DNA from 3 places in the Aneurinibacillus sp. XH2 genome. Region 2 is predicted to be linked to each of the others. Evidence: riboswitches for the same ligand, from Rfam matches in the RefSeq annotation. Region 2 holds a riboswitch; each other region holds the start of a gene.
What was found. A riboswitch is a leader RNA that binds a small molecule or an ion and turns the genes downstream of it on or off. The one in region 2 is predicted to bind cyclic di-AMP.
Positions count from the first base shown of each region.

Region 1: another riboswitch for cyclic di-AMP. It lies ahead of ACH33_RS13120 (hypothetical protein); the one in region 2 lies ahead of ACH33_RS02590 (C40 family peptidase).
Region 3: another riboswitch for cyclic di-AMP. It lies ahead of ACH33_RS04935 (LysM peptidoglycan-binding domain-containing protein); the one in region 2 lies ahead of ACH33_RS02590 (C40 family peptidase).

Region 1 is NZ_CP014140.1:2,658,226-2,661,500, reverse strand. Features, by position in the region: gene ACH33_RS13130 (DUF533 domain-containing protein) at 1-305, shown strand, start outside; gene ACH33_RS13125 (enoyl-CoA hydratase-related protein) at 441-1,238, shown strand; gene ACH33_RS13120 (hypothetical protein) at 1,376-1,729, opposite strand; cyclic di-AMP (ydaO/yuaA leader) riboswitch at 1,733-1,859, opposite strand; gene ACH33_RS13115 (hypothetical protein) at 2,030-3,217, shown strand.
Region 2 is NZ_CP014140.1:532,160-535,434, forward strand. Features, by position in the region: gene ACH33_RS02585 (YitT family protein) at 1-598, shown strand, start outside; cyclic di-AMP (ydaO/yuaA leader) riboswitch at 1,253-1,391, shown strand; gene ACH33_RS02590 (C40 family peptidase) at 1,393-1,917, shown strand; gene ACH33_RS02595 (thermonuclease family protein) at 2,064-2,636, shown strand; gene ACH33_RS02600 (sporulation protein) at 2,797-3,275, shown strand, end outside.
Region 3 is NZ_CP014140.1:1,013,871-1,017,145, reverse strand. Features, by position in the region: gene ACH33_RS04945 (cytochrome ubiquinol oxidase subunit I) at 1-486, opposite strand, end outside; gene ACH33_RS04940 (polysaccharide deacetylase family protein) at 638-1,351, shown strand; cyclic di-AMP (ydaO/yuaA leader) riboswitch at 1,411-1,560, shown strand; gene ACH33_RS04935 (LysM peptidoglycan-binding domain-containing protein) at 1,569-2,360, shown strand; partial or broken gene ACH33_RS04930 (sigma-70 family RNA polymerase sigma factor) at 2,420-2,713, opposite strand; partial or broken gene ACH33_RS20030 (DUF4351 domain-containing protein) at 2,913-3,008, shown strand; gene ACH33_RS04925 (AHH domain-containing protein) at 3,133-3,275, opposite strand, start outside.

The DNA.
Region 1 (3,275 bases), 1.5 Mb from region 2:
TGGATACATTTACTGTGCGTGAGCGCCAGATCTTCCATGATGATTTGGAAAACCCGAAAGATCCGAAAGCGTTAGCATTAGAGGTAAGTCCTTATCTTACTACACTGGAGAAAATGATGTTGATTCGCAAAATGTTTAAGTTGGCGTCGCTGGACAAGGAAATTGTGTCGGAAGAAATTGCTCTTATCTACTCGATAGGGCAGGCGCTTGGTCTTGCCCTGGATAAAATCAAAGAAATCGAACAGTGGGTAAGGGAAGGGATTGCTTGGATGGCGCGTTGGGAAAACATTGTGACAAACCGTTAAGGAACTTTCGTTGCAAAATATATTTGTTGTGCTATTCATATGATGAGCATTAATAATAGAAGGAAAACGCATACATTTGTCGAACTTTTACTGCAAAAGTGTATGGAAAACGATAGGAAAAGTGAGGGCAAATGCATGAATAATGAAGGAGCGGCAAAATCGAAAGTACTGATGGAAAAAGAGGGACACCTTGCATTTGTAACACTGAATCGTCCCGATGAATTGAATTGCTTTGATTATGAAACGCTCACGCAACTTGAGCAAACTCTTGATCAGATCCGCTTTGACAGGGACATCCGTGCCGTCATTTTCACTGGGGCTGGAGAGCGTTCGTTCAGCACGGGTGCGGATCTGAAAGAAAGACGGACAATGAGCGAAGCGCAGGTACGCCAGTTTATCCATAAAATTCGCTTCGTGTTCGATATGGTAGAAGAGCTTCCCCAGCCGACCATCGCCGCGATTAACGGCTTTTGTTTCGGCGGCGGCTTTGAAATGGCGCTAGCCTGCGATTTTCGTTATGCGGTCGACTCAGCGAAGCTTGGCATGACAGAAGTAAGTTGGGCGATTATTCCGGGCGCAGGCGGGACGCAGCGCCTGCCCCGCCTTATCGGAAAAGGCAAAGCAAAAGAACTGATTTTGACAGCGCGTAAAATCGATGCGGCAACAGCTGAATCGCTCGGCATTCTTAACGGAGTGACAACGCGTGAGGGACTTATTCCTAAATGCCGGGAACTGGCGGAAGAAATAATGCAGAATGGGCCGCTCGCCGTTATTCAGGCGAAATATGCTATCAACTACGGGACGGAAGTTGATTTGAAAACCGGCTTGAAAATTGAAACGAAAGCTTATGAAACGATTATTCCGACTAAAGATCGCGTGGAAGCGCTCAATGCTTTCAGCGAAAAGCGCAAGCCGCAGTTCAGAGGAGAATAGTGAGAGGATGAGAAGACAAAAAACAGACTATAGCGAGGTATCAATCTCGTTATGGTTTGTTTTCTATCAGGCGTGTTGATTAGTCAATTTTAGCAGCATTTAGTTTGACACCCTGCTGTAAAAGCAGGGTGCGTATATTATTTAGTCACAGTAATAATTTTGTTGTAGTGGCCTGGTCGCGCATAGTCCGGTTCGCAGAGAATGACTATGCTTTTGTCATCTTCATATACTGAACTCACTTCCATTGTCCCGATGCTTTGCGTATTAATATCGAGGTAGAAATGCAAGCATTGGTGTTTATTTCCCATAATTTCGGCTGATACTTTTTTTAGAATTCCTTTCATTTCTTTCTTCTCTTGGTTTGTTTCCACTGTTACAGTCACTTTTTTCCCTATCAAAGCGGACAAGCATTTTTTAGCATCAGTTTGTAGTTCTTCCAGTGACTTTGCTTTATTTTCCCTCTTCAATACACTCCTGAAAAAGCTGACCATAATTCCTCTCCTTAACTTTGCCTACGAGGTTAGCTGACGGGTTCGGACACAAGGCAATGCCCTACACCAGAGGTGATTCACCCCTATTATATGGGTCCCCCGCTCCTTTCGGATTCGGCGATTGAATCATGATTGGATTATAATAAAGCACAGGCACGATTGTTGTCAATTAGATTTTTAGCGTGCACGGATTACGTGCTTTTGATGCTTTTCGTGTCGTTTTTTTCCCAGTAAAATAGTGTAGGAAAAAAAGAAAAGCGTGTCGAATACGTTGAGGAAAAGGCAACAGGAGGATGAAGCATGGTCAGACAATTCCTGCGCAAAGTATTTGCAGGACGAAAGCAGAAAGAACACGAAAGTGAGTGCGTGGATGCGGAACGGACGGGCGAGATACCTTGGGAAGAGCTAGCGGAGGAAAGTGCTTCTCTACCTAATTCGGGGGAAAATGAACATGGTTCAAACAGAGCGTTGGAACGACGTGATGAGCCGCAAATATATGTTATTACCCGGGAAAAAATTGAGCATCACAGTTATAAACAAATCGCTCGTATAGTGGAAGACATTTTAGGACAAATTGAGCTGGGGTTACGTCGAGAAGGTCGGCTGCAACTGCGTCTCTCTCCAGAACTGATGGCAGAAGCGGATGAATTTTTAGGCAAACGCATCGGAAAATACATTGAAGGGGCGGAGAGAGAAACCTATGATGCGACCGCATTTTTTGATTGGACAGATGAGGAGACGGCACAGATTTACCGGACGTTCGTGCTTCCTTCTCACCCGGAAAAACAGCGAACGTTTATGCAGAGCCGATTTGTGATGATTTATGATACGTGCGAGGCGCTTGGATGGGATGCTCGTGAACGGGCTACAGCGTTTGCCGAAGCCATTGGCTGGGAATTGGACGAAGCGGATTGGCGCCGTTTTGAAGAATGGTTGAAGATGATGTCGGAACGTATTGCGATGGAAGAAAAGCAGGCGGAGATAGGGGGGGAACCGGAGCGCGCAGAAGAGGAAGAAGAGCTGGCAGAAGATAATGAGTTCGCCCATATTACGCCCATCCAAATTTCGCGCGAAGAGGTTGAGCAGGAGGATATTTCAAAACTGGTTACTTTTTTTGACGAAGTGTTGCAAGACAAAGAACGGATTCGCCAGAAAAAGGCAGGACTTGTGTTTTCATTTTACGGTTTTTCCGGCGAACTGGAAGATGTTATGCAGAATGAAGCGGTGAACGCCTGGGCAAGTCGCCTTGTTGAACAATATCCGTACGTGTTTTATTTTCTTAATGACGAATACGTGCCGATGACGCGATTCGTTACTTCTATGGTGGTGACTTCGAGCGTTAACGGGGATGAAATTGTATTTAACGAGGAAGAACTGGAAAAGTTTATCGCATTTATCCGTGAGGCGCTTGCTCGTTTGGCGGAATGGACGGGAGAGAACCCGAATCTCATCATTCAGGAGTTTGAACAGAAATTGTTTTGGACATAGGAATGTCGCTTTTGGAACGAAGGTGCATCTTTCACAGAAAGGCAACGTAAGAGCGGAA
Region 2 (3,275 bases):
GATTTTGTTAGGAACGTTTATTTTGGCTTTTGGCTATTACCACATTAATTTCCAAAACAATTTATTAGAAGGTGGTTTTGTCGGTCTTTCTCTTCTGCTTAAGTACGTATTTGACTTTTCACCTGCAATCACAATACTTCTATTTGATCTCCCGTTTTTCATCCTGATTCTTTTCAAAAAAAGTCCGCAGTTTATCTTAAAGACGGCTCTAGGCACGTTTGCTTTTTCCTTATTTTATGAGTTGTGCGAATTGTATTCACCGTTGATTTTTGATTTTAGCCATATGATGGTGCTGGCTTCCGTTCTTTCGGGGATTATCACCGGTTATGGTGCCGGACTTGTCCTGCGCTATGGCGGAACAACGGGTGGAGAGGATTTGCTCTGTCTTTTTATCAGTAAAGGTACCGGTATATCGATAGGAACCGTGTTTCTCATTTTAGACTTAATCGTATTAGGTTTATCTTCATTCTTTTTGCCTTTAGATAAACTTTTTTATACGATTCTGGCGGTTATTGTTGCCGGAAAAGTGATTACCTGGACTGTGCATTTTGGGGAAGAAAAAGAGGGAGAGCAGCAATTGTCTGAGCAGATGATTTGAATGGATAATTTGGTTAGCGAAAAACCCCTGTGCAGGGGTTTTTCGTATGGCTGACATTTAGCAGTAAGATATAAACAATAGGGTTGTTCCTACTGTTTTAGACTGGATAACCTTCTTTTGTTTTTGCCATGATATACTTGATGCTTCTTTCTTTTTGTCTTTTCAGGAACTTATGTTACTCTTATCTTAATGAATATGCGGAGCTTCTCAGGATGAAGTGGTTGAACATATAAAGGAGGCTTCATTTTTATGTGGGCGTTAATGGAACTTATAGGGTTTGCGGGACTCATTTTATTTGGGACGTTAGCAATTGTTTCCGTTATGCGAAACAGAGATCCGAAAAACTACATGAAATTAGCCAGTATTTTTTTTTGTTATTCTTATTATTGCAATTATACTGGATAGGCAGTTAGAAACACCATTACAGACTCTCCTTCTGTAGTCACTCAACATAAAATCAAATAAAGAAAGCGAACAGACGGCTCAGAATCGGGCCGTCTATTTGTTTTTTTATTGGTTTGAGTTCGCCTATTGAAAGGCTTATCTGACCGTCTATATATGATGTAAGTATATGAAATTAATTACAAAAAGAGGCTTCATATCCACATTTATTATAATGAAATCGTATTCTATGTACGTTATGGTATACATGAAACAAAACATATGCCTAATCCAATTTTGATACACGTTGGAACGGGGGAACCAATGATTTGGGGTGAAACCGCGCATGCGCGGTCGGGCGTCTTTCGACCGAACCCGTCAGCTAACCTCGTCGGCAGATAAGAGAGGGAATCATGAAAAAAAATTTCAAAGCAGTAACAGCAAGTCTATTAACAGCAGGAATTTTGCTTGGGGGAATGGCTGCACCCATGCAGGCAGAAGCTGCAGATATTTCTGCAAAATACGGAAGTACTTTGAATATCAGTAACGAAAGTCGTGTGATTGACAATATTATCAATACTGGCAAAGGCCTGATTGGCAAAGCAAAGTACAGACATGCCTATGTGCCTGGAAAATATATGGATTGTTCCGGTTTTATTTATTATATATTCAAAAAGAACGGAATTAACATAAATACGCTGGATGATGACAAACAGGTAAAGCTTGGCTCATACGTTCCAAAAAACCAGCTAAAAAAAGGAGATTTAGTATTTTTTAGCACTAAGAAAAACAAATGGGATATTACTCATGTTGGTATATATATCGGGAGTGGAAAAATTCTGCATATGGCCAACACGAAATATAATGTTACGATCAGCAGTTTGAACAGTTCTTGGTATAAAAAGTATTATGTAACTGCCCGTCGTGTTGTAAAATAGAAAATATGACTAAGATAAAAACCAGTCTATGTCGATAGGCTGGTTTTTATCTTGATGATTAGGAAAAACTTGCGAAGCATTTGTCCGCGAGTTTTTTCTATCTGGAAAACATATCTAGAACAAAAATGAAGTGGAGTGGATGAGACATGGGAAGAAAGGCGAGCTTGTCTATCATATGGTTTATTTGCGTATGGATACTTGCTGCCTGTAGCACAGGTTCCCAGGACAGTTTTCAAGAAACAAAGGCAGTCGTAAATGTTAACGAGCAGCAACTGCAGAAGGCAAAAGTGGTTAGAGTCGTGGATGGGGACACATTTGTGGTAAATGTGAAGGGAAAAGAACGGAAGATACGGTTGATTCTTGTTGATACGCCGGAATCGAAAGCACCAAACCGGCCGAAAGGATATCTCGGAGAAGAAGCAAAGCAATATACGACGAGGCGTCTAGAAGGCAAGGAAGTTTGGCTTGAAAAAGATGTCCAGTCCACGGATCGGTACGGACGGTGGCTGCGTTATGTATATCTTGATGTGAAAGACGGTAAAGGGGAATTTTTCAATGGTACGCTTGTTAGAAGTGGTCTGGCGCGCCTGGCGACGTTTCCGCCGAATGTAAAATACGTCGACCAGATCCGCGAATGGCAAACGGAAGCGCGGGAAGCGGAGCGCGGCGTATGGAAGAACATTAAGGAAGCATTTCCGGATCGCAAAGTGGAAAAATAGCTGAAACTTTTATAATGTTGCCACGTATAGCATACACGGATAGAAGAATAAGGTTATGCTGTATAACGGATAACAATTATAGCCAGGTATTTTTTGCATAAAATCTCAGGATAGTTAGAATCATTCGGTAAGGAAGGGAGTCGTTGAGATGTTCAAAAAGATGATGGCGAAGCTGGGATTCGGGTCGGCCAGAGTAGATCTGGTACTTCGCAATAGCGAGTTTATACTTGGCGATACAGTCGAAGGAGAGCTTGTGATTCAGGGTGGTGCCGTCGAACAATACATAAAAAAAATCGACGTTCAGTTTATGATGGCCATTCGCACGAAGCAAAACGAATACAGGCAGGCTATCGCTACCATTCCGTTTGCCTGCAATTTTAATATTGGGGCGGAAGAAAGAAAGGTGTTTCCGTTTCGGTATGAATTGCCGAAAGATCTGCTGATTTCAAGCCATACGGTAGCATATTATTTTGTGACCAATCTCGATATTGCAGCGGGGGTAGACAATCAGGACCGCGACTACATTCGCGTTAATCCGCCGCAGCGCTTCCAAAACATTATTGCTGCTTTTGAGCAGTTAGGCTTTCGCGAAAAACATGATTCCCGCAAGTTCAACGGCTACGCACAGGAGTTTGAGTT
Region 3 (3,275 bases), 480 kb from region 2:
CACTTCGCCGTTTTCCATCCTAAAACCGGCGGGCGTTCCCTGAAATGCATGCACATTTGTAATCAGGATCGCGGATGCTGCCGCACCAATCACTACGAATATCATGCTTAGAATGCGCATAGACGCGGACAACCGATCGGCCGCATACACATAAATGGACATGAACAACGCTTCCAACAAAAAAGCGAAAATCTCAATCTGAAACGGAAGAGCAACAACCTTCCCAACGACTTCCATAAAACCAGGCCACAGCAAGGAAAGCTGAACACCCGCAATGGTGCCGGAAGGAATAGCCACCCCGAGAAGCACCGCAAATCCTTTCGTCCAGCGTTGTGCCATAATGCCATAGTCTTTGTCTTTTTTCCACTGGCGCAAAACTTCTGCTGTTAAAATCATCAGCGGAAGCCCCACGCCAAGCGTAGCAAAAATAATATGAAATCCCATTGTCGTCCCAAACAACGCCCGGGCTAGTTGCAAATCATCCACCGTTTTCTGCTCCTCTCATCTGGAATGCTTTCCACTTTAGTATTGTTTTCCTACACGATAAATATTCTGCATGCATTCCCACCCTTTGTAAGCATACCTATCCAAAAACGCGCAAACATTATACATACCATTACATAAAACGGTGAGAGACATGAAAATTGTGAAGCTTTTCGTTAGCTTAATCGCCACATTGTTATGCTGCTGGGCCACTGTGTTTCCAGCAGCGCCAGCAATCTCGAAATCGACTGCTTCCCCTATTTACCATGTTGACACGAAGCGGAAACTCATTGCCCTTACGTTCGACGATGGCCCCCATCCTGTCTATACGGCTAAGTTGCTAAACATTCTTGACAAATATCATGCCAAAGCGACGTTTTTTGTCGTGGGCCAGCGCGCGAAATGGTATCCGCGTGTGATCAGGGACATTAATCGCAGAGGTCATGAAATCGGCAACCATACGTTTACCCACCCGCGTATGAAGAACATAACTACGGCCCGTTTACGTGATGAAATCCGCAAAACCGATCAAGTCATTTACTCGCTAATCGGGAAACACCCGCGCTTCTTTCGTCCACCCGGAGGAGAAGTAACATATACTGTGCTTCTCAGTTCGACAAAACAAAAACATCCGGTCGTCATCTGGTCATACCACCAAGATACGCGCGATTGGGCACATCCGGGGATCGACTACATAGTTAACAAAGTAACAAGTGGAGCCAAACCGGGAGATATTATTCTGTTTCACGACTCCGGTATCGACCAGACGCAAACATTGCTTGCAGTGGAGAAAATCCTTCCTATTCTTTCTAAAAAAGGGTATAAATTCGTAACACTTTCCCATCTTTTACAAGAAAAAGAAAGATAAAACTTTAAGTACTTATAATTACCAGCGATCCTCTTTTGATTTTTGTGTTATGATGTCGGGGTACAAAAAAGCCGAAACTTCTTTAAATAAAGAAGTGCAGGGGATACTCTTTTGGGGTGAATTGCTTATCAAGATACATGGATAAGCATAGGGTAAACTCCTGAACCCGAACCCGGCAACTAACCTTGTAGGCTATCAGGAGAGGAGAGTTTTTTGTATGAAAAAAAGTTTATTTACCGGTTTACTTACATTAACTGCATGCGTAAGCGCCACCAATATAGCCGCCGGTGCAGAGTACAAAGTAAAAAGAAATGATACGCTGTGGAACATTGAAAAGGCTCATCATCTACCTTTCACTTCGCTTCAGGCTGTCAACCCATCCGTTGATCCATTAAACTTGCAAATCGGTTCTACGATTCAATTACCGGACACCTATACAGCCATGGAAGGAGAAACTTTCTGGACCATCGCGAAGAAGCTAAACGTTCCTGTCCAAAAGCTGCAAGCCGCGAATCCAAACGTAGACCCGCAAAATATTCAAGGCGGCACCGTACTTGTGTTGCCAGAAAAGAAACAAGACGATAAAAAGGCACCAAAAAAGAAAGCGAACAAACCAGCGACCGCAATTGCAGCCAACAAAACTTCCGACAGTCCGTCGGTGAAAACGGCCTCTGGTAAAAAGTTTACCTATAAGCGCGTCATTTTTTCAAAAGCAACGGCTTATTCCGCTGCACCTGAAGAAAACGGCGGGTGGGAAGGTGTGGACTACTTCGGCAATAAGCTGAAGGTCGGTACCATCGCGGTCGATCCAGATGTGATTCCGCTTGGAAGCAAAGTGTACATTACAGGCTATTCCTTCCAGGGGCTTCCGAAAGGCGGTATGATCGCACACGCCACCGATATTGGCGGAGCTATTCAAAACAACCGCGTGGATATTTTCGTGCCAGGCTCACCAGAACATGTAAGTAAGTTTGGCGTTCAAAATATAAAAGTTTATGTTTTAAAATAAGAAACAAACCGCCGAAAAATTTTTTCCCATTTTTCGGCGGTTTGTTTTTATATGTTCGATTAATTTTTCACTGCATTCTCGTTTTTGCGGTAAAATTCATGAAACAACTTCAATAAAGCCCTCTTCTCAATCCGCGATACATATGAACGTGAAATGCCAAGCTCACGCGCGATCTCCCGCTGTGTCCGTTCCTCTTCGTTATCCAGCCCGAAGCGGCCAATAATAACTTCTTTTTCCCTATCATCGAGGATATGAATGTGCTGATAAATTTTGTTTTTTTCAATCTTTAGCTGTACCTTATCTTCGACTTCGTTCGCTTCTGTGCCAAGAATATCGATAAGGGATATTTCATTTAACCAAATATGTTGTATGTGTTGTGCGATCAGATCCATATTCGTGTGTGCATTCCCCGACAAAAAGTACTGGTTAACCCAACCTTTATCCGGTTCAGATGGATTCAATCTTTTTTCTCCACAATTATCCAAAAAATAAAATACGGAACCCCCTTTAAATACAACTTTATACGTTACAGACTTATCATTATCAATAAAAGTCGAACTGAAACAAAAAAACTGGCGTGACTATATTCAGCAGGACAATCCTATCGCGGCTGCACTGCTAAGCAAAATAAGGTACACTTCCAAAGAATGAGTAGAAGCCAAAAAAAGAATTTCTTCGCATGCTGGTGCAGACCCGGCTTGTATGACACTGTGATATGCTCCCCTTTAAGATGCAGAACTCCCAGTCAAAACGTTTAGTCCGGTATCCACCTCTAAACTACCTTTACTTCTTGAAAGTCGCACCCAATAATCCCATTCTTCTCTATTTCTTCCCTAAACTTTTCTGACACAAATACTGGTATCTCATCCCCTTTTAGTTTAATTATATGATTCCCAGCTACATTCTCTTTAGTCA